3 regions of the Desulfofundulus thermocisternus DSM 10259 genome follow, and region 1 is predicted to be linked to each of the others. Evidence: riboswitches for the same ligand, from Rfam matches in the RefSeq annotation. Region 1 holds a riboswitch; each other region holds the start of a gene.
The links. Region 1 has a riboswitch for cyclic di-GMP ahead of BR83_RS0101645 (ArsB/NhaD family transporter). Riboswitches for the same ligand answer to the same signal wherever they lie in the genome.
Positions count from the first base shown of each region.

Region 2: linked by a shared signal. The riboswitch ahead of BR83_RS0109185 (methyl-accepting chemotaxis protein) and the one ahead of BR83_RS0101645 (ArsB/NhaD family transporter) in region 1 are both predicted to bind cyclic di-GMP.
Region 3: linked by a shared signal. The riboswitch ahead of flgB (flagellar basal body rod protein FlgB) and the one ahead of BR83_RS0101645 (ArsB/NhaD family transporter) in region 1 are both predicted to bind cyclic di-GMP.

Region 1 covers NZ_JMLG01000001.1:302,247-312,015, forward strand. Annotated here, with positions in the region: gene BR83_RS0101605 (molybdopterin-dependent oxidoreductase) at 1-1,324, opposite strand, end outside; gene BR83_RS0101610 (hypothetical protein) at 1,403-1,948, opposite strand; gene BR83_RS0101615 (sulfite exporter TauE/SafE family protein) at 2,024-3,220, opposite strand; gene BR83_RS0101620 (Crp/Fnr family transcriptional regulator) at 3,748-4,416, shown strand; gene BR83_RS0101630 (4Fe-4S dicluster domain-containing protein) at 4,658-5,179, shown strand; gene BR83_RS0101635 (nitroreductase family protein) at 5,188-5,709, opposite strand; gene BR83_RS0101640 (universal stress protein) at 5,809-6,243, opposite strand; cyclic di-GMP riboswitch class I at 6,417-6,506, shown strand; gene BR83_RS0101645 (ArsB/NhaD family transporter) at 6,659-8,056, shown strand; gene deoC (deoxyribose-phosphate aldolase) at 8,114-8,788, shown strand; gene BR83_RS0101655 (glycosyltransferase) at 8,899-9,769, shown strand, end outside.
Region 2 covers NZ_JMLG01000010.1:41,303-48,100, forward strand. Annotated here, with positions in the region: gene BR83_RS0109160 (LysM peptidoglycan-binding domain-containing protein) at 1-454, shown strand, start outside; gene BR83_RS0109170 (ABC1 kinase family protein) at 685-2,379, opposite strand; gene BR83_RS0109175 (2-phosphosulfolactate phosphatase) at 2,557-3,345, shown strand; tRNA gene BR83_RS0109180 (tRNA-Val) at 3,451-3,525, shown strand; cyclic di-GMP riboswitch class I at 3,687-3,793, shown strand; gene BR83_RS0109185 (methyl-accepting chemotaxis protein) at 3,993-4,946, shown strand; gene BR83_RS0109195 (methyl-accepting chemotaxis protein) at 5,185-6,798, shown strand, end outside.
Region 3 covers NZ_JMLG01000015.1:34,977-41,774, reverse strand. Annotated here, with positions in the region: gene pseC (UDP-4-amino-4,6-dideoxy-N-acetyl-beta-L-altrosamine transaminase) at 111-1,346, shown strand; cyclic di-GMP riboswitch class I at 1,609-1,697, shown strand; gene flgB (flagellar basal body rod protein FlgB) at 1,922-2,323, shown strand; gene flgC (flagellar basal body rod protein FlgC) at 2,330-2,776, shown strand; gene fliE (flagellar hook-basal body complex protein FliE) at 2,832-3,131, shown strand; gene fliF (flagellar basal-body MS-ring/collar protein FliF) at 3,147-4,664, shown strand; gene fliG (flagellar motor switch protein FliG) at 4,675-5,688, shown strand; gene BR83_RS15730 (FliH/SctL family protein) at 5,672-6,475, shown strand; gene fliI (flagellar protein export ATPase FliI) at 6,523-6,798, shown strand, end outside.

The DNA of each region.
Region 1 (9,769 bases):
TTTCCAGATAGGTGGATTCGGGTAGAACCACATCGGAATACCAGGCTATTTCGCTGAACTGAATATCTATGGTCACCAACAGGTCGAGATTTTCCAGGGCTCGCCTGGTGTATTCGTAGTCCGGAATGGAAAGCAGCGGGTTGAAGCGCCAGACAAGTAGCGCCTTAACCGGATATGGATCTTCTTCCAGAATAGCCTTGGGCAGCATCTGGACCACGCCGTGGGCCGGATCGGGCAGTGGCAGCCTGGATGTGCCCACACCATCGCATCTTTCCTCGGTTACTTTGGGCAGTTCCTGATCTGTTAACTTGTTAAGCGGCTTCCTGCCTGCATCCCTGGCGCCCTTCTTGAAAAAGATTCCTCCCGGGGCTTCTATGCTGCCCATAAGGGCGTTTAACATGATAATAGATCTTCTAAAATATATCTCGTTAAGGTAATGAGAACACCGGTAGCCATAATGGAAGATCACCGACGGCTTGGCCTCGCTGACCTCCCTGGCCAGAGAAACTATTTCGTAAGCAGGAATGCCGGTTTCTTTTTCCGCCCATTCAGGAGTATAGGGTTCCACGAATTGCTGCAGTTCCTTCAACCCGAGCACCCAGCGGTTTACAAATTCCTTGTCGTACAGCCCTTCCTTTAATATGACGTGCATCAAAGCGTAGTTCAGGGCCAGATCCGTTCCGGGCCGGATCATCAGGTATTTATGGGCTTTGGTAGCCGTTACGGTAACCCGCGGGTCGATGTAAGTCAGCCTGGTCCCCTTTTCCAGGGCCTGCATCAACTGCTTGACTGCCTTGAGTTCCAGTGATTCAAAAATATTACGGCCGTAAAGAACTATATGTTTGGTCTTGCCCCAGTCTACCCCCACCTGGCCGTCGGTATAACCGGTCAGGGTCCGGAAAGCGGTATTCAGGGAGCCCTTACAGCAGGAATCATGGGTGAAGTAGTTGGGGGACCCCAGAGCCTTTAAAAATGTTTTGCTGATATGGGAGTTAAGCTGTGCTCTTTCAGCCAGGGCAATGGCTCGCCCGCCGTATTTTTCTTTCACCTCAGCCAGTTTTGCCGCCACATAATCCAGCGCTTCCTCCCAGGAAGCTTCCCGCCACTGGCCGGAACCCCTGGGGCCGGTGCGGATCAGGGGCCTTTTCAATCTTTCATCATCGTTTAAAAGCCTTACTCCCGCTGCCCCCTTGGGGCAGATGCTCCCTTCAATACCGGCAACGTGGGGGTTACCTTCAATCAACTTAACATCATCATTTTCTACCATTACCTTGATGGGACACCTTACCGTGCACATAAAACAGATGCTGTAGATACTTTCCATAAGGGAAGCCTCCACTTTAAAAGTTTGATGTAAAAATATTTGATGTAAAAATATTGTGAGTTTATGGTTTGCCTTTTTCTAAGAAATTTTAGGGGCAGAACTTTTCTCATATTCCATCAGCATCCGGTGTATGCCCCGGAAGTAGGGTAGCCGGTTTTTTACCCGACCGAAAAACATGCGGGCCAGGATGTAGCAAATTATAAAAGTAAAAACGTAATTTACAGCCAGACCGGTAAAGGGGATGGGAAACTCTATGCCGGTAAAACGAAGCTGCATCCAGGCCAGGGCAAAGAAAGCCGGCCACAGGGCGGCTGCCGACAGGCCAACCATGTTAAAAAAGACCCGGCCGAAGGTATCGTTGGCTTCCTTATTACAGGCATCGTAACTTTTCTTATCCCCCAGCTTTAAGGCCAGCATGGACAGCTGTTGCAGGTTGGCCAGCTGGATATTCAGCCGGTCCAGGTGGTTTTTGTTCACCAGGAAGACAAGGGATATGGTAAATTCACCAACGACCACCGCCAGGAGCGCCAGCAGGAAGGTGCCCAGAAAATAATCAAAAACCGGATGGCCGCTGATTTTATAAAATATTATCAATACCTTATCCACCAGTTCCCAAAGGCCCATAATCAAGCCCCCGTTTATAACAGTTAGTGGCTCCAGGTTCCCCGGGAGTAACCCGGGGAACCTGGGATATGCATATTAAGGTACCCATGATTGACCGAAGAAGCCTCTGCTGAAGTACCGAAGTCCCACGTACAGCGCCAGCACCACAAACAATCTCTTCAGCCAGATATCCGGGATATACTTCTGGGTACGCGGGCCGATCATGGAACCGATAAATACGCCGATCAATTCCACGCCGATCATACCCCAGTCCATGGCGGCACCGGCAACGGTGATGTAGGTGGTGATACTGGTCAGCATGCTCACCAGCACGGCCATAGCCGAAGTCCCGGCCACCACGAACATGGGCAGGCCCACAATACTGGTCAGGTAGGGTACATATAAGAAACCGCCGCCCACGCCCAGGAAGGCTGAAATAGCCGCAATTACTACGCCGCCCACAAAAGCCCAGATGGGATTGAACTTAAATTCCACACCGAAGAAGGTGAACCTGGTTTCAGTAAGTCCCCACTGGGTAACTTTGATCCCCTGGGAAGCTTCGTCCTTCTTTTCCTTAATACTTTGCTCAAAAGCTTTGGCCGCTTCTTTGGCTGCCTTCTTGCTGGCCTGCCCCCGGGGGGTCGTCTCATACAACAGGACACCGCCCACCACGAAGACAAACAGCCCGAACCAGCCCTGATACTGGCTAAAGCTGACCTTGCCGCCGGTCAGGGCAGGGATGGCCACGGCGCCCACAATGGAACCTACCCCCAGGGCCAGACCCAGGGGCCAGGCCAGACGCTTGGCCCTCAGGTAGTTAATGGTGCTCAGCAGGGATGACAAACCAACCAGAAACTGGTTGGAGGTGCGGATGCTGTCTGTTAGTAGCTTGTTAACCTGGGGCGCGGTGTTCTTAAAGGTCTTGATATAGTCACCCAAACCGTAAACGGTCATATGACCTACCCCGGCCATGATGCCGCCAAAGGCGCCCACAGTGGAGAAGATCCAGCCCACCCAGATGGCCCACAGGATGGCCACCAGGTAATTAATCTGGGGCGCTCCGGGGATGCCGAAAGCCCCCCTGGGTGCATTGGGGTCAATCTCCCCTTTGCCCGTACCCACCGGGGCATTGGCTATGGCTTCCCCCAGTTTTCCCTTCAAGCCAAGGTCGCTTCCCACCAGCTGTGGCTGGGAACCCTGTTGTGCTCCCACTCCGCTGGCACCTAAAACCAGAATTGCCAGCATCAGCAGCAGGGTAACCAGGGCAATTTTATTGACAATTCCCTTTTTCATTTAATCCTCCCCCAAAATCAAGAGATGAATTTAAAATACCCTTAATAAGTTCATCATACATCCTTACTGGTGGTAAAAAAGCAAATCAACCGGTTTATAAAATACAGCCCCAAAATGTTCAGCCTAACTTGATGCCCACCTCCTCATTATAAATTCAAACAACTCACCTCCTCAAACAACCGTGCTGGGATTATACATAATTAAATATAATCGACATAATAAAAAGCCAATGTCGGATAGATGACATAATTAAAGTCATCCTGCAGACACCCCCGGTGTCATTCTATTGACATATTGCGATAATATTTTCATATTGTTTTGTATCGCCCAATTCTATCCTGCTCTGGCTGCTATTTACCAGCATAATTAAACCCATTCTTACATCAACCATTGACAGGGATAAATAAATAGAAATATAATAAATGATAAACGTATTAACTTTTCTTATAAATAGTTGTTAAAAAAACCAAGAATTTTCTAGAAAGTTTTAAGTGGAGAAAAACCCTTTTTACAGGGGGGACAGGGATATGCCACTGCAACACGTGGAAATTGCGGCCTTAAATGAGGTGGAAAAGGCGATTATACGCCAGGCGGGATTTACGGTGCATTACCCCAAGGGACACGTTATTTTTGCCGCCGGCGATCCTGCCGATAGAGTTTACCTGGTGGAAAGCGGATGGGTAAAAATCTATCGCTTGAACGCCGATGGTCGCCGTGTTACCGTGGGCAGCATACGCAGCCCGGGAGAATTGATGGGCCTGGCCGAAGCGCTATGGGGAGGAGAACGCACCTGCTTTGCCGGGGCCATCAGTAACGTCAGCCTGGTGGTTTTACGCAAGAATAAATTTGAAGAACTGATGGGGGCCCACCCTTTCCTGGCCATAAAAGTGGCCAAGTTGCTGGGTGTTCGCATGCGGGAAGCAGAACAGATTATTCATGAAATGGTCTGCTGGCAGGCTCCCGGACGCCTGGCCCTGACCCTCTTAAAAATGGGTGAGCGCTGCGGCGTGGAAACCAAAAACGGCATCAAGCTGGGTGTTCAGCTTACCCACGAGGAGCTGGCCAATATGGTGGGCACTTCCAGGCAGACAGTAACCACCCTTTTGAATACCTTCAAACAGGAAAAAAGCATCGTCTATGAAGGAAGGACCATCAGCATTGTCAATCCAGACAAGCTGGCCCGATGGATAATGTAAAATAATGATTGTCAAGAATTTAAAAACCCCGGCTGGGGGTTTATTTTTTTTGCCTTTTCAGCCATATCCATCAAAACTTTGAAATTTATTTTTTAATTAAATTAAATAATGCTTCCAAGAAGGTTTTCTAATACAACATATCGAACTATAGTTAAATTAAGATATGGGCTGCAGCCGGTATGCAGCGTTTACCACTACCCCGGTCAACAGGAACAGGCAAAAAAAAGAAAGGAGCATAATGATGAGCAATTACTCCCTCTTCCAGGACGAAAAAAAATGCATTTCCTGCCGCAGTTGCGAGGTGCAGTGCAAGATTAATAAGGGGCTCGCCACAGGACCCAGGCCTGGAAAAATTATTACGGCGGGTCCTGCCACCAGAAACGGCCGGATCATGGCAAAGTATGTTTTCACAACCTGCCGCCATTGTGAAGACCCTTTCTGCGTCCAGGCCTGCCCGGTGGGGGCCGTTCAGAAACGCCCCAGCGACGGTATCGTATTTATCGACCAGGAACTATGTGTGGGCTGCCAGAGTTGCATCATGGCCTGCCCCTGGGGCGCCCCCCAATGGGACGAAGAAAAAGGGGTGGTTGTAAAATGTGATTACTGCAAGGATCGCCTTGACGCCGGTCTCGAACCGGCCTGCGTTACCGCCTGTCCCACCGGCAGCCTCATTTTTATTTCCACGGAAAATATACCGTCCATCAAAAGAGAGCAGATCATCCGCAGGAGGATGAATGGCAGGGCGGTTAATGCCATCTGGTAATATATCTACTAAATATAACTAACAATATCTTCTAGTTCCCTTCTCTTTGGCCGGCGGGCCGGATCATCGGCCGGGTAACCCACGGGGATAATGGCCACCGGTCTGAACTGCGGGGGAATCTCCAGGCATTCCCTCACCTGGTCCTCGTTAAAAGCTCCCACCCAGCAGGTTCCCAGGCCCAGGGCGCTAGCGGTAAGCAGGATATTCTGGATGGCGGCAGCCGTGTCCTGAATACAGTAAAGCTTACGCCCCCGTTCACCGTAAACCCGGGCCGAACGTTCCGGCTCGGCACAAACCACGATCACCACGGGAACCTGGGTAATGAAGCGCTGGTTTAAAGCTGCCCGGGCCAGAGCTTCTTTCTTTTCCTGCCGGGTAACCACGTAAAAAAACCAGGGTTGCAGGTTACCCGCCGACGGGGCCCAGCGGGCCGCCTCCAGGAGCTGATCCAGCAATGCCTCCGGCAACGGATCCGGCCGGTAATGGCGGACGGAGTAACGACCCCTCACCAGGGAAAGTATCGTGGACATGAATTCCCCTCCTCAAGGGATGGCGATAAAGTTTTAATTATAATTATATACGTGTGCGCGTAAATCCACACACTTACCGGATGAATCTATACCCTGCTCTTACCTGACCACCATTACCGGGCAGGGGGCCAGATGCAGCACCTTGTGGCTTACGCTGCCCAGAAACAGCGACTTGAGATCACCAAAGCCACGGCTGCCAATGATAATGAGATCAAAACACCCTTCCGCAGCCAGGCGGCAGATAGCCTCGGCTGCATCTCCCCGCTCCACTGCTTTGTTTACGGTCAGGCCTTCTGCCTGAAATATTTCTTCTACGGCGGCAAAGACCTTTTCCGCCCGGGCCTCTATTTCCTGATCCAGTTCTTTTTGCTGCAACCACGTGCACGACCCCGGCTCGGGAAAAATTTTATAACAGGAAGGCCCCACATATAATGCTGTTACCGAAACTCCGGGATTAAGTTTGCTCAAACGCAAAGCCGTCCTGGCTGCACGCAGTGAATTCTCCGAACCATCCACGGCCAGAAGTATTTTCATACTGGCCTTAACCTCCCCAAGCAATCCTTATTTGCACGATCTTCTACATTCCCGGAGAAAAACCTGCATTTATAAAAAATATAATTAAAACCAATTATACCTCTATTGTCTAAACGAGGGATTTGTACTATAATTAACTATGCCTAATAGTCAAATTAAATAAATTCTGGTACTTTCGGGTTGGGCAAACCGGGTGAAAGCCCGGGACGCTAAAGCCATGGGTCTAAGGTCCTTTCCAGGACTATGATCGCCAGGCTGCAACGGTACCGACTGCCGGGGGGGGTAGTCACTTGACTACCCCCCTTTAACTTTGCCTGAAATTAGTCACATCCTTGTGCTCAACGGAGGTGGTTTCCTTAAACGTAGTAAGACCGGACGATTGTCGAAACAATATGAAAGAAAGGAGATGGGAAATTTGACCCCTCAAACGCAGGTTATTTTAGCTACGTCCGTCTTTTTACTTACCTATGCTATAATTATTTCGGAAAAGATTCACCGTACCGTGGCTGCTTTTTGCGGTGCGGCGATAGTCATACTGGCCGGCATTATTACCCCGGAACTGGCCGTCCATTACATCGACTGGAATACCATCGGCCTTTTAACGGGCATGATGATTATCGTGGGCGTTACCCGTGAAACGGGGATCTTTGAGTACCTGGCCATCAAGGCGGCCAAAATGGCCCGGGGGGAGCCCCTGCGCATTCTGGCCGCCCTTGCCCTGGTCACGGCCGTACTTTCTGCCCTGCTGGACAATGTGACCACGGTACTCCTCATCGTGCCCGTTACATTTGCCATCGCCCACAAACTAAAGGTAAGTCCCCTGCCCTTCTTAATTTCTGAAATTATTGCTTCCAACATTGGGGGAACGGCAACCCTGATCGGAGACCCGCCCAACATCATGATTGGCAGCGCCGTAGGGCTCGGCTTTATGGATTTTGTGATTAACCTTACCCCGGTGGTGGTTGTAATTTATGTTACAACCATTTTCATCCTGCGCCTCATTTACCGCCGGGACCTGGTTACAAACCCTGAGAATCAAAAAAGTATCCTGGAGCTTAATGAATGGGACGAAATTAAAGACGCCGCGTTGCTGAAACCCTGCCTCTGGGTTTTGGGTTTAACCATTGCCGGGTTTGCCCTGCACCAGTTCCTGCACCTGGAGAGCTCGGTGATCGCCATGGCCGGGGCGGCCCTGTTGCTGGTAATCACCCGTTCCGACCCGGAACATGCCCTGCACGCCGTAGAATGGCCGGTTATCTTCTTCTTTATCGGCCTGTTTGCCCTGGTGGGAGCGCTGGAAGAAGTAGGGGTCATTGAAACCATCGCCCATTTTGCCCTGGAGGTTACCGGGGGAGAACTCCTGCCGGCGGGCCTTTTGATTGTCTGGCTTTCGGCCCTGGCCTCGGCCTTTGTGGACAACATCCCCTTTGTGGCGACCATGATTCCTTTAATTCAGGACATGGGCCGCCTGGGAGGTATCGAAAACCTCAATTTCCTGTGGTGGTCCCTTTCCCTGGGAGCCTGCCTGGGTGGCAACGGTACCATCATCGGTGCTTCGGCCAACGTGGTAGTGGTGGGCATGGCTGAAAAGAGGGGTACGCCCATCAGCTTCCTGGGTTTCTTTAAAGTAGCTTTTCCCCTCATGATCCTTTCCATTGTCATTGCCACAGCATACCTGGTGGCCTGGCTGCAATTTAATACCACCCTGGTGCTGGTAAGCACGCTGGCAATAGGGCTGGCCTTGAGCCTGCTGTTAAACCTGCTGCAAAGGCAGCTTAAAATAGAAACCACGGTAACAACAGGCAACCAGTAATTCCCCGACACCCGTTCACTTAGATAACAGTAATTTCACAAGGGGGGGGGTTGGCGGTTGACCAGAAACCAGCTGGCCGCCATGATTGATCATACCCTGCTTAAACCCACAGCCACCACCCGGGACATCCGGCAACTTTGTATTGAGGCGATGGCTGAAGGTTTCGCCGCCGTATGTGTTAATCCCGTCCATGTAGAATGTGCCGCAAAAATGCTTGCCGGTTCCGGCGTGGCGGTATGCACGGTGATTGGCTTTCCCCTGGGGGCAACCACGCCATCCGTAAAAAAGAAAGAGGCTGAAGAGGCCATAAATAACGGGGCCAGGGAAGTGGACATGGTCATAAATATCGGCGCTTTGAAGGAAGGAAACCACGACCTGGTCGTGGCCGATATCCGGGGAGTGGTGGAGGCAGTGACCGCCCTTTTGCCCGGTGGGCTGGTCAAGGTAATCATTGAAACGGGATATCTAGACCGTGAAGAAAAAATTACCGCCTGCCGGCTGGCGTGGCAGGCAGGCGCCCATTTTGTGAAGACCAGCACCGGTTTTGGTCCCGCCGGAGCTACCGTGGACGACGTCGAGCTCCTGCGGAAAAACCTCCCACCGGAAATGGGCGTGAAAGCATCGGGGGGCATTCGTACCACCGGACAGGCCCTGGCTCTGATTGCAGCCGGGGCCGCCAGGCTGGGTACAAGCGCCGGCCCGGCCCTGCTGGCCGGCCTGCAGAACGATTAAGAGCACCCGGAGTCAATTTAACACCGTGAAAAGGAGAAAAATATACACCGGATGAATATACTAAGGGTTCAGGAAGGACTTCAAATGAGATGCGGGGGAATTAGGTAAATATGACCAGGATAATGGATTATCAGGTTGTTGCCGGTGAGCAACTTATCGAAGAAATCTATGAACTGGCCCGGCGGCTCGCAGGTTGCAGGGTTCAGCACATCAATTCTACCCTTACCGGCGGCGGGGTGGCCGAAATTTTGAAACGCCTCGTACCCATGATGCAGGAGGCAGGCCTGGAGGTACGCTGGGACGTCATTAAGGGAGATGAAGATTTTTTCCGGGTAACCAAAACCTTCCATAATGCTTTTCACGGGGTACCTGTTGACGTAACTCCTCCCATGCTGGATGTCTACCGCCGGATATCACGGGAAAATTACGACCTGGTAGATCCCCGGGCGGACTTTATCATTCTCCATGACCAGCAGCCCCTGGGGCTGGCTGAAATCCGTCCCGGCCATCCCGGCCGCTGGTTGTGGTACTGCCACATTGACCCGGTGGACGTAAGCAGGGAAGTGTGGGATTTTTTAAGCCCCTGGGCCAGGCTTTGCGACGCCTCCATTTACCACATCCCTGCCTATGCCAGGAACCTGGGCCACCGCCAGTACATTATGCCCCCGGCCATCGACCCCCTGGCGGAAAAAAACCGGGAGGTAACTCCTTCTGAGATTGCCGCAGTAATAGAGCGGCTGAATATACCTCTGGATTTACCCCTGGTGGTGCAAATTTCCCGGTTTGACCGCCTCAAAGACCCGCTGGGAGTTGTGCAGACCTTCCGTCTTATCCGTCAGGAAGTACCCTGCCGCCTGGTGCTGGCAGGGGGCGGGGCCACCGATGATCCTGAAGGCATCCAGGTTCTCCAGGAATTGCGGGAAGAAGCTGCCCACGACCCGGATATCATAATTCTGGAGCTTCCTCCCACCAGCGATCTGG
Region 2 (6,798 bases), on a different contig from region 1:
AAAGCTGGTTATCCCCGGCAACCGCAGTGCAGGGACAAGCCCGGCACCGGTAAGCCGCGGTACCATCAGCTCGGGTCCCGTTAATTATAGCCGTTCCGATGTAGACCTCCTGGCGCGGTTGATTACCGCGGAGGCTGATTCCGAATCCTACCTTACCAAGGTGGCCGTAGGGGCGGTGGTATTGAACCGGGTAAGGAGCGGTATTTTCCCCAATTCCATTCCCGGGGTTATCTACCAGGTGGATGAAACGGGTTCTTACCAGTTCGAACCCGTTTTAAACGGCTGGATTAACCGCCCGGCCAGCGAGGAAGCCAGGCGGGCTGCCCTGGACGCATTGAATGGCGTTGACCCCACCAATGGGGCGCTGTACTTCTTTGAATCCTGGGTGCCCAATAGCTGGCTGCAATCACGCCCCGTAAGCCTGATCCTGGATAGTTTCACCTTTACCTATTAGAGACAAATTAGAACATCATGTTTACCCTGCCGCGGGCAGGGTTTTTTATTGACCAGAATATTTAATAAAAATTTAACAAAAATTAAGTAGAAATGACACACTTTTAAGGTAAAATCTTAACCGTGACCGGTACTGTTAACGGGAGGTGCCTTTGTGCGCAGGTTTATCTTTTTTGTACTGCTCCTGGCCCTGATGGTTCTCATGATCCCGGGCCTGCGTCCTCCGGTGAGCTAAAACTTGCGTGAACGCAGGATGGAAAAAACCAGGGCTAAACCCAGTACCCCTCCTCCAATAAAAGCAGCTTCTGCCAGGGGCAGGCCCCAGAGGATGGTGTAACCCTTTCCCATCAGCAGGGAAGAACCCACGATCAGAGAACCCAGCAGGATACCCAGAACCATGCGGTTGACCATGGCATTGAGCTGGGCAATCATACGGTCCAGGTCCGGGTTAACCGCTTTTATTTTTAATTCACCTGCAGCAGCCAGCTCCAGCACTCTGTCCAGGCGGTGGGGTAACCCGGAAAGGAGCCCGCAGTAGTCTTCCAGGAAATTCTGGAGCCTTTTTTTTATTCCGGGCAGGCTGAACCGGCGTGCCAGCAGTTGCCTGCCCATGGGGCGGGCAATCTCCACCATGCTTAATTCCCTGTCCAGCTGGGCAACCACGCCCTCTGCGGTAACCAGAGACTTTACCAGCAGGGTGAACTGGGTGGGAACCCGGATCCGGTATTTAAAAGCTACTCCCATAATATCTCTCAAGGATTCACTCAGGCTGATCCTGCTCAGGGGGATTTCATAGTATTTATTTCTCAGGGCATCAATATCCTGCTGCAGGGCGGCACGATCCACATGCGGCGGCACAACACCCAGTTCTTCCACTGCTCTTACCACCAGGGCGGTATTGCGCCGGAGCAAACCCAGAACCAGGTTGCCTATTTTTTCCCGGGTCTCTTCATCCAGGCGTCCCACGATACCGAAGTCCATAAAAACCACCCTCCCACCCGGCAGGGCGGCCAGGTTTCCCGGGTGGGGGTCGCCGTGAAAAAAGCCGTGCATCAGGATCTGGCGCAGTAAAGCACCGGCCAGATTCCGGGCTACCAGTTTCCGGTCGATCCCCCTGCCGGCCAGTTCTTCCGGGTGGGTTAATTTTATCCCCTCAACAAACTCCATGGTTAATACTTTGCTGGTGGTATAATCCCAGTAAACTGCCGGGAAATAGACGGTACTGTCCCCTGCAAAGAGCTGCCGGAAGTTTTCGGCATGGCGGCCTTCCACCGTAAAATCCATTTCTTCCCGCAGGAATTTTTCAAACTCTTCTACCATCTCTTCAAAACGGTAAAGTTCCCGCCAGGGGCCGTGCCTGTCCACCAGGCGGGCAACGTCGTGAAGAATCTCAATGTCGGTCAAAATCGTTTTTTCGACGCCCGGACGCTGAACTTTTACCACCACCGGCCTGCCATCCCGGAGGTTTGCCCTGTGAACCTGGCCGATGGAAGCGGCAGCCAGGGGAGTTGCTTCGAAGTGGTCGAATATTTCTTCCAGGGGGGCGCCCAGCTCCATTTGAATACGCTCCCTTACCTGGGCGAAGGGAAAGGGAGGTACCTGGTCCTGAAGCTTTTCCAGTTCCGCAATGTATTGCGGGGGCAGCAGGTCCGAACGGGTGGAAAGCACCTGCCCCAGCTTGATAAAAGCCGGGCCCAGTTCCTCCAGGGCCTGGCGCAATCTTTCGGGTGGTGAAGGCTGCTCCCTGACGGTCAGGGCTCCTTCGCCGGATAGCCGCCGGCGCAGCCTGTACCGGTGGCCAAAATTTAAGAATTCGGTTAACCCCAGCTGGTAGGCCAGGTAGCCAAAGCCGTGGCGAACCAGTATATTGGTAATTTCCCGGTAACGGGCAAAGTGTTTATATCTTTTACGCAGGTATAGCTGCAATTCACTGCACCTCCCTGCCGCCGGGAGCCACCCTTATTTACTTATTTTTTCCACGGATGATTTTGAAAACCCTTCTTTTGAGCGTACGGGCTTTCATTAGTTTGGAAACCGCTGGAGAATATTTTCTTGCCGCCCGGGATAGGAAACAGTATAATATTAACGCGTGGAGGTTTAAATATGCGTGTGACCCTTTATCCAACAGCTGAAAGCCTGGAACAGGCCGTTCTGGCCGGGGGTACGGCGGTGGTTTTTGATGTTTTGAGAGCTACCAGCACCATAGTTACCGCCCTGGCCCATGGTTGCCGGGGTGTGGTGACCGTTGTCGACCCGGCGGAAGCACAGGAGGTTGCAGCCAGGCTGGCCGGGGAGAATATACCGGTACTGCTGGCCGGTGAACGGGGCGGCGAAAAAATTCCCGGCTTTCCTCACGGCAACTCCCCGCTGGAGTTCCGGCCGGAAGTGGTTGGCGGCAGGATGCTGGTTCTCACCACCAGCAACGGCACCCGCGCCCTGAATCTTGCGGCAGGAAGAGCCGGTACGGTGCTGGTGGGAAGCCTGCTCAATGCCCGGGCGGTGGCCCGGGAGGTCTGCCGGCTGGGCAGGGACGTAACCCTGGCCTGCGCCGGCACGCAGGGCGAGTTTTCCCTGGAAGATGCCCTGGGGGCTGGAATGGTGGTGCTGGAGATGGTGAAAATGGCGGATCCGGGCTGGTTGTACTGCTCTACTCCCGGAGCGTCCGGGCTGGATCTGTCCGACTTTGCCGTGGCTGCCCTACACCTGGCCCTGGCCTATAAAGACAACCCCCGGCGAGCTTTTGACCATTCCCTGCACGGGCGCAAGCTTTTCAGCATGGGCCTGGCGGCCGACCTGGACTGGTGCGCTTCCCTGAACACCTGTGAGGTGGTGCCGGTGGTTGGGGAGGGGAAGGAAATAATTCCCGGCTGCCCCGTAATTGTAAGGAGCTGATACCTGTGCGCCCCGCCTGTCCGGGAATAAAAAAACAGGCCGGCCCCCCTTGCACCCGGCCGGCAAATGTGTTAAAATAACACCTGCAACGGTAAAACTTCAAATGGGCGCGTAGCTCAGTGGGAGAGCGCTTGACTCACATTCAAGAGGTCGTAGGTTCAATCCCTACCGCGCCCACCAGAAAAACGGGAGCCCCGGAAAACGGGGCTTTTTGTTTTGGTGTGGAAGCTGCAAACTATTGCTGTTCGACATAAAATGACATTATTTACTTGACACAGGAAAATTGTGCTGGTTCAATAGAATTAATTATGAAATAAGTAGAAAAATAGCGAATAAAGTTTAACCTCGGAGGGCAAACCCGCGCGAAAGCCGGGGACGCAAAGCCACAGGTCTAAGGTTTCCCGCAGGACGCTTTTTAGCGGGGAGCTATGACGGCTGGGTTGCAGGGGAGAAAAGTAACTACGGGGCAGGATGCTTTTCTCCCTGTAGTTTTTTCTTTGTTTGCGTTCCTGGAAGGGGGGCTTTATTTTCTACCTCCAGTTTGTTTCTTCCTGTTCTGCCCCATGTTCTTGTTTTCCTTCAGGTTGGTGATATATCTCATCAGCGTCAGATGTGATTGCGGATAAAAGAAAGGGGAGTGTTCTTTAGTGAACCTGCTTTCATTTAAAAACAAGAAAGCTCAACCGGAAGAAATATCTCCACCTCCAGCGGTCGAGCCGGTGGAACCCGCTGCAGCTGCCGGCGATAACGGGGGTGAACGCCGGGCGGAGCAGGCGGAGCCCGACCTTTTAAAATGCGCCCTGAAGCTGGCCCCCTTTATCAAGGGGATGCTGGGGGAAGAGATGGGAATTTATGTATCGGACCTGGAGCGGTATATTTACTGCGACCCCGGTCAGGTGGGCCTTTCTTTAAAGGCGGGTGACACCATCAATGAAGGCAGCGTAACCGCCCTGACCCTGCGCACCGGCCGCAGGCAGGCCAGGCGGACGGGGAAGGAGGTCTACGGCATACCTTACATCGGCGTTTCCTACCCCATTACCGATCCCGGTACAGGTAAAGTAATCGGCACCATTGGCATGACCACCCCCATCACCCGCCAGGAAAATCTGATTGCAATGTCGCAGGAAATGGACAGCCAGATCAACCAGATAGCCATGGCTACCTCCAACCTTTCCGCCACCTCGGAAGAAGTGGCGGCAACAACGGAAAACCTGAACAGCAGCGCGCAGAAGATCAGGGATGAAATCAAGAAAACCGACGGCATTGTCAACCTCATCGAGGAAATTGCCGAGCAAACCCACCTGCTGGGGTTGAACGCGGCCATCGAAGCGGCCCGGGTGGGCGATGCCGGGCGGGGTTTCAACGTGGTGGCCGGGGAAATACGCAAGTTATCCCAGGATACCCAGCGCTCGGCCAGGGAAATCCTGGAGACCCTGCAGGAGGTGCAGCAGTCCGTTCTGGAGCTGACGGATTCAATTACCCAGTTGTCTGCCGCGGTGCAGGAGCAGGCCGCTTCGTCGCAGGAAATCAACGCTTCGGTGAATGAGCTGACGGCGGTATCCGCGCGGCTAAAGAAGCTGGCCGATGAGCTGGTGGTTTAGGGCACCAGCAACTAAAATTATTTTAGCGTTTTATTTAAAGCCGGCCGTCACAACTGCCGGCTATTTTTATGGTTTAAAAAAAGGCTATAAGCTCTGGCAGCGGGCTCAAGTAACCCTGAATTATGCCGAAATAAAAATATAGAAGTTTAAGACCGGGGAACGGTTGTTTCTATACCCTTAAACGGGATCTGCCGGTTCCGGTTACTGCCTGAAGAAGCAAAATTGTAAGGAAGGAGGATTGGCGGCGCTGTTCCTGCTTGCCGTCACGGTGCAGGGGCGGCTGCAGACAGGGATGAAGGGAAGACTTACGGGACAGCTTGCGGGAAGCCTGCGGATCAGAATGGCTGTTTTCTTCGGCTTTATAGTGCTCATGGGTTGCCTGGTGCTGGGGCTGGTGAGCGAGCATTACGCCGAACAGGCCCTGCAGGAACAGAGCCAGGAGGCCCTGCTTAAGACGGCCAGGCAGGCTGCCGAAACACTGGACAACCGTATCCAGGCGCGAATATATGCGGTTGAAAGCATAGCCAGCAGGAACGTCATCCGCGGCAGGTGGGGTGGCCGGGAGGCCACTCTGGAGGAAAAACTGCAGGCCCTGCGCGAGGAGTGGAAAAGGGCGGAAAGCCTGGGCTTCAAACAACTGGGCATTGCCGACAGGGAAGGAAATGCTTTCTTCAGCGATGGCAGTAAGGCCAGGGTTGCCGACCGGGATTATTTCAAAGCGGCCCTGGAAGGAAAGACCGCCGTTTCCAGCACGCTGGTCAGCAGGCTGGATAATGCTGTGGTCTTTGTTTTTTCCGCTCCGGTTCGCCATTATGCCACTGGAGAGGTAAACGGCGCGGTTATCGGGGTTATGGATGGCAGCAAGATGAGCACTTTGGTTTCTTCCATCAATTACGGGCGCACGGGTTACGGTTTTGCCGTGGACAACACAGGCAAGGTCATAGCCCATAAGGAATTTACCCGGGTGGCAGCCCAGGAGAATTTCATCGAGCAGGCCAGAACCGACTCCTCCCTGAAGGAGCTGGCAGCGGTGGTTTCCCGGATGGCGAAAGGGGAGGAAGGCGTGGGGCGGTACGTCTTCCAGGGGCAGGAAAGGTTTGTGGGATTTGCCCCCATTAAATCTACCGGCTGGTCTGTGGGCATCAATGTTCCCACTGCCGAGGTTCTGGAGAGGGTAGCGGTGTTAAAGGATACCATGTTACTTTTATCGCTGCTGATTATTCTTGTTGCCCTGGGGCTGACCTTAATGATGGCCGGCAGAATTACCTCACCCCTGGTGCAAATGGTGGACCATCTGGGGCTCATAGCCAGCGGTGACTTTACCCGGCCGGTGCCGGAAAAAATCCTGCGTATGAAGGACGAGATAGGAAAGCTGGCCCTGGCCGTGGACCGGCTGCAGGATAGTGTAAGAAAACTGCTTTCAGGCCTGGTCAGGGAGGCTCAAACCCTGGCTGCCCACAGCGAGGAGCTGGCTGCTTCCACCCAGCAGGTCAGCGCAACCGTGGAAGAACTGGCCAGTACCACCAGCGAGGTGGCCGCAACGGCGGAAAAGAGCCTGGAGAATGCCAGCCGCACCTCCAGTGAGTCGAAGAAGGTGGTTGCCGTGGCCGAAAGCGGCGGAAAGACGGTGAAAGAGACAATCGGTAAGATCCACTCCATTGCTGCTTCTGCCGAGCGCATGGGCGAGTCCATCCGGAGCCTGGGCGAGCTCTCGGCACGCATCGGTAACATTACCGGCGTCATCACCGGCATAGCCGACCAGACCAACCTGCTGGCCCTGAACGCAGCCATCGAAGCGGCCCGGGCCGGCGAGCAGGGCCGCGGTTTTGCTGTGGTGGCGGAAGAGGTAAGG
Region 3 (6,798 bases), on a different contig from region 1:
GGGGATACCTGGAGGTATCGCGGCGTCCATTATTGCCTCGCCAGCAGAATTTATTGAGTTCTGGATCCGGCTTGCCCAAAAAACTAGATCAAAGGAGTTATTTCCTGCCTATGAAAACCCATACCGATCAGTCTGAACTGCAAACACCCGCCATTGCCGGGGGTAGGCCCGTGCGGGAAACCTATCTCCCCTATGCCCGGCACTGGCTTGAAGAGGACGACATCGAAGCCGTCACCCGGGTGCTGCGGGGTGACTGGCTGACCACCGGCCCCGTCCTGGCCGAATTCGAAAAGCAGTTTGCCGCCCGGGTGGGGGCCCGTTATGCCGTGGCCTTCTCCAGCGGGACGGCGGCCCTGCACGCGGCCTGCTTTGCCGCCGGCGTGGGCAGGGGGGACGAAGTGATCACCAGCCCCATCACCTTCGTGGCCAGCGCCAACTGTGCCCTCTACCTGGGGGCGAAGCCCGTCTTTGCGGACATAGACCCGCGCACATACAATATCGACCCGGCGGAAATAGAAAAAAAGATCACCCCGCAGACAAAGGCCATCATTCCCGTGCATTTCACCGGCCAGCCCTGCGATCTGGACGCCATTCACGCCCTGGCTGAAAAGCACAACCTCGTGGTTATTGAAGATGCCTGCCACGCCCTGGGGGCGGAATATAAAGGGCAGCCCGTGGGCTGCCTGAGCGACATGACCGTTTTCAGCTTTCACCCGGTGAAGCACATCACCACCGGGGAAGGGGGGATGGTGACCACCGGTTCCGACGAGCTGTACCACTGGCTGCTGCTCTTCCGCAACCACGGCATCACCCGGGACCGGGAATTCATGGTGGAGGACCACGGTCCCTGGTACTACGAAATGCTGGATGTGGGCTTCAACTACCGCCTCACCGATATCCAGGCCGCCCTGGGTTTGAGCCAGCTGCGCAAGCTGGACCGCTTTGTGGAGCGCAGGCGCGAAATTGCCCGCACCTATAACGAAGCCTTTGCCGAACTGCCCGGGGTGGAAATCCCCTACCAGGCGCCTTACGGCCGCTCCTCCTGGCACCTTTACGTGCTGGCATTAAAGCTGGAGCTTCTGAAATACGACCGGCGCCAGGTGTTTGAAGCCCTGCGGGCGGAAAATATCGGGGTGAACGTCCACTACCTGCCCGCCTACCGCCACCCTTACTACCGCTGGCTGGGGGACCCGGACAGCTGCAGCCTTTCCGGGTTTTACTGCCTGCGGGCGGAAGAATTTTACGAGCGGGCCATCACCCTGCCCCTTTTCCCGGCCATGAGCGACAATGATGTGCAGGACGTCATCACGGCCGTGCGCCGGGTTATGGCCTGGGCGCGCAAATAAAACCATAATCGACATTCTTCGACTAAATGTAGCAGTTGCTCCATGCTTTGTGCCAAAAAGCGCAAAGAGGAGCAATTTTTTTATGTATTTTTAACGTATTTTTTCTCTTTACAGGAGGAGTTTGGGAAAACGTGTCAAATAAATTACCACTTAGTTACCAAAAACTTGCCACATAATTACATTGCTTTGATATCACCTACAAGGGAACGATTTTTAACCCAATGACAAGTTAATAATCCCTTTTTCACACTTTTTATCGCACATTGTCCAGGGGCAAACTTCACCGAAAGGGAAGGGCGCAAAGCTGCGGGCCTACAGCGGGCTTCCCGCCACGGCAGCCGGGCTGCGACAATGCAGTACTGCTTCCCGGCCCCGGTGCCGGTTTTTTGGTGCTTTAAGAAAAATAAATAACCCCTCTTCCAGTTAGAAAAATTTACCTGAAACTGGAAGCAAAATCATCACCCTTACACTCTTCTACAGAGCTAATACAGAAATGGCGCTTTTGATTATGGGGGTGGGAGCGGCCAAAAGACAGAAATTTTTAAAGCGCTTACGGAAAAGCGAGGTGGCGGTTTATGGATCTTTTCGGCAGCCCCATTATAGTGGCGCTGCAGAAGCAGCTGGACGCATCGGCGCTGGCGCAGAGGGTGATTGCCCACAATGTGGCCAATGTGAACACGCCGGGATTTAAAAAATCCTCCGTCAGCTTTACGGAGGAGCTGCGGCGGGCGCTGGGGGAGGACGCCCTGCCGCTGGTCACCAGCGACCCCCGGCATTTCGGGGCCCCGGTACCGCTGGCCCGGGTGGAACCCACGGTGGTGAAGGAGGAGGGCACCACCATGGGTTACAACGGCAATAACGTGGACATTGACCAGGAGATGGTGAACCTGGCCGCCAACACCCTGACGTACCAGGCTGCCGCCCGGGCGCTGGGCGACCGCCTGTCCCTTTTGACTTACGTCATCCGGGGGAGGTAACAGACGGTGCCTCTATTAGATGTATTCGGCATTAGTGCTTCCGGCTTAACAGCTTCCAGGCTGTGGCTGGATATTACGGCCAACAATATTGCCAACCTGCAGACGGCGGGGCGGCCCAACGATCCCCTGAACCCGCCCTACCGGCGGAAAGTCCCCGTCTTTGCCGAAAAGCTGCGCCGGGCTCTGGACTCCCCGCCCGGCCAGCCATCCCTCGATGCCGCCGGAGTAAGCGTGGCGGCGGTGGTGGAAGATCCCTCCCCGCCCCGGCTGGCATACGAGCCCTCCCACCCCCTGGCCGACCCCCGGACGGGGTACGTAGCCTATCCCAACATCAACATAGCCAACGAAATGGTCAGCATGATTGCCGCCACCCGGGCCTACGAGGCCAACGTCACGGTTTTGAACGCAGCCAAGGACATGGCCCTGCGGGCCCTGGAAATAGGCAGGAGCTGATCTTCAAGCACAGGCTTATCCATTCATGCTGCTGACGAAAGGAGAACTCCTCAGAATGCAGGTTTTACCCGTTTCCTTTCTTTCCCCTGAGCCTGCGGCGGCCCGGTCCTCTAAACAGGATGCTGCCGCTGGTGCCGGCGACTTCGGCCGTGCCCTTTTGCGGGCCCTGGAAGAGGTGAACAACGCCCAGGTGCGGGCCGACCGGGTGGGCTTGGACTTCCTCACCGGACGGGTGCAGGACCTGCACCAGGTGACCATCGCCATGGAGGAAGCCCGGATCATGATGACCCTGGCCGTGGAGGTCCGCAATAAAATTGTAGAAGCCTACCAGGAAATATCGCGCATGCAGGTTTAAGGAGCTGTGCAGTTGATGGACCCCAGACAGATCCTGGCCCCCGTCAAGGAGCGGTGGCAGGCGCTGCCCCGGCCCCGGCAGGTCCTCCTGGTGGCTGCCGCGGCCGGGCTGTTAGCCACGGTGATTTACCTGGCTGTGCTTATCACCCGGCCGGTATATGCCCCCCTCTTCACCGACCTGGAGCCCGCTCAGGCGGGTAAAATCGCCGAAGAACTGAAAAATATGAAGGTTCCCTACCGGCTGGAGGATCAGGGTAAAACCATTGCCGTGCCGGAAGATCAGGTTCCCAGCGTGAGAATAGAGCTGGCCAGCAAGGGGGTGCTGGCCGATACGGGGGCCGGGTGGGAGCTTTTCGACCAGCAAAAGTTTGGCGTTACCGATTTTGAACAGCAGGTCAACTACCAGCGGGCGCTGCAGGAGGAACTGCGCCGCACCATCACCAGCCTGGAGGAGGTGGAGCAGGCCCGGGTGCACCTGGTGCTGCCCCGGGAAAGCCTCTTCCTGGACGAGCAGGTGGAGCCTTCCGCCTCCATAGCTTTGAAGCTCAAAAGCGAGCTCAAGCCCGAGCAGGTGAAGGGCATCATGGATCTGGTGGTGGGCAGCGTGCAGGGGTTGAAGCCGGAAAACGTACACATCATCGACATGGAAGGCAACGTCCTGAGCGACGATCTGGCCCTGTCCGACGAGCGGGCCAAGCTGACCCGCCTGTCCCTGGACCAGTACCAGGTGCGCCGGCAGTACGAAAAGGAACTGGAAACCCGCATCCAGCAGATGCTGACCAGAATCCTGGGGCCGAACAAGGCGGTGGCCATGGTTACCGCTGATCTGGACTTCGACCAGCGCCAGACCACCACCACCACCGTGCAGCCGGGGCAGGTTTTAAGCCAGCAGACCGTTAATGAAAGCGGCTCGGGCACTGGCACGGGTGGCGCACCGCCGGAAACTTTTCAACCGGGAAGCAGCATTCCCGCCTTTACCGGCGGTAACTCCCAGTACCAGAAGCGGCAGACCACCACCAATTACCAGCTGGGCAGCCAGCAGCAGACCCTGGTGGCCGCACCGGGGACCCTGCGGCGGCTTTCGGTGGCCGTGGTTTTAAACGGCAACTACAGCGCGCCCCAGCTGCAGCAGGTCCAGGACATGGTGGCGGCGGCGGTGGGCCTGCAGCAGAACCGGGGAGACCAGATCAACGTTTCGGCCATGCCCTTCGACACCTCCTACCTGGACCAGTTCCGGGAGGAAGGGCCGCCGGCCCCGGTTGTGCCGGCCGTGCTGAAAAAATACTGGCCCGCGGCAGCGGGAGCGGCCGGGCTGGGTCTCCTGCTCCTCCTGATCCTGTTCATCCGCCGCCGGCGGCGGAGGTACGTGGAGGAAATGGAGGAAGAGGTGCCGCAGGCTCCCGTGGCCGCCGCGTACGAGCCCGGGCCGGAGCAGCCCGCGGAACAGCCCGGCAGAACGCAGCGGATCCGGGAAATGGCCCGGGAAAGGCCCGCCGAGGTGGCCGAAATTTTAAAGTTGTGGCTCAAGGAGTAGGTGCGGCAGTATGAACGGGCGGTTTACCGAAAAGCTTACCGGCGTTCAGAAGGCGGCTATCGTGCTGATAGCCCTGGGGGCAGAACTGTCCGCCAAAGTCCTGAAGCACTTCCCCGATGATGAAATTGAAATGATCACCCAGCAGATTTCCATGATGGAAAGCGTGCCCAGGGAAGTGCAGCAGGTGGTGCTGGAGGAGTTCCTGGAAATGAACAGGGCCAGGGAATACCTGATGCGGGGCGGCTACAAGTACGCCCGGGAGGTGCTGGAGAAGGCCCTGGGCCCCCAGCGGGCCGAGGAGATCCTCAACAAGGTAACGGTGGCCATACAGAAGGTTCCCTTCAGCAACCTGCGCCGGACCGACCCCAAACACCTGCTCAACTTCATCCGGGACGAGCACCCCCAGACCATTGCCCTGATCATCACCCACCTGGTTCCGGAGCAGGCGGCCCTCATCCTTTCTTCCCTGCCTCCGGAGAAGCAGAGCGATGTGGCCCGGAGGGTGGCGGTGATCGACCGCACGCCCCCCGAGGTAATCAAGGAAGTGGAGGGCGTGCTGGAGAGGAAGCTCTCCATGGTGGTCCAGCAGGACCAGGCGGTGGGCGGCGTGAAAGCTCTGGTCAACATTTTGAACCGGGTGGACCGCAGCACCGAAAAAACCATCCTGGAGGAGCTGGAAGTATCCGACCCCGAACTGGCCGACGAGGTGCGCAAGATGATGTTTGTGTTCGAGGACATCGTCAAGCTCCACGACACGGCCATCCAGCGGGTGCTGCGGGAAGTGGATACCAAGGACCTGGCCAGGGCCATGCGGGGGGCCAACGAGGAAGTCAATGAGCGCATTTTCAAGAACATGTCCCGGCGGGCGGCCGAGATGCTGCGGGAGGAAATTCAGTTCATGGGGCCGGTGCGCCTGCGGGATGTGGAAGAGGCCCAGCAGCGCATAGTGCAGATCATCCGCCGCCTGGACGAGACGGGCGAAATCATCATCGCGCGGGGTGGGGAGGATGCCATCATCATTTAGGATCATCCGGGGATTTGTTTCCGGCGGTGAGGACCCCGTCCTTTTGGTTCCCCGCTACCATTTCCCCGTGCTGCCCCTGGAGGGGCACGGGGAAGGTAACGGCAACGGTCAGGGGCGGGCGGCTGAGGAGAAAGCCCGGGCCGAGGGCGAAAAGATCCTGGCTGAAGCGAAAAGGGAGGCCGAAGGCATCCTGGCCAGGGCGCGGCAGGAGGCGGAGGAGCTGGCCCGGGAGGCCGCCGCCCGGGCCCGGGAGGAGGGCCTGCGGGAGGGGTGGGAGCAAGGCTACCGGGAGGGCCACCGCCGGGCCATGGAAGAAGCCGCGGCCGGGGCCCGGGCCCTGAGGGAAGAAGCCCTACAGGTGCTGCGGCAGGCTGAAGAAATCCGCCGGGCCGCCCTGGAGAACCTGGAAGGGGAGCTGGTGGCCCTGGCCCGGGAGATGGCCGAAAAAATTGTGGCCGCCCAGCTGGCCGTCGACCCCGCCGTGGTGCTGAACATTGTGCGGGAAGCCCTGGATGCGGTCCGCATCAGGGAGCAGGTGGTCATTTATGTAAACCCGGGGCAGAAAAAGCTGGTGGAGGACAGCCGGGAGCAGCTGCTCCCCGTCCTGCCCCCCGGTACGGCCCTGCACGTCATCGGCGATCCGTCCGTAGAGCCCGGCGGGTGCCGCATTGAATCGGGCGACGGCAGGGTGGACGCCACCCTTGAAGCCCGCTGGCGGGCCCTGGAGGAAGTATTGAGGGAAGCGGGGCTGCAGGTCGCCGGGCGGGAGCAGGCGGGTACATCATAGTTCTGGCAGTTGTCCGGTAAACCATAGTTGGTTGGGAAGTGGGGATAATGCAGGCATCCTTACCCCAAATCGACCTGGAACGCTGGCGCCGCCGGGTGCGGGCGGCCAAACTGCTGCGCCCCACCGGGCAGGTGGTGCGGGTCATCGGCCTGACCGTGGAGGCACGGGGGATTGCCGCCCGCATCGGTGAGATCTGCGACATCCACGTGCCCGGCGAAGCCCCGGTGGTGGCCGAGGTGGTGGGCTTCCGGGAAGACGTCACCCTGCTCATGCCCCTGGGGGAGCTGCGGGGCATTTACCCCGGCTGCAGCGTGGTCCCCCGG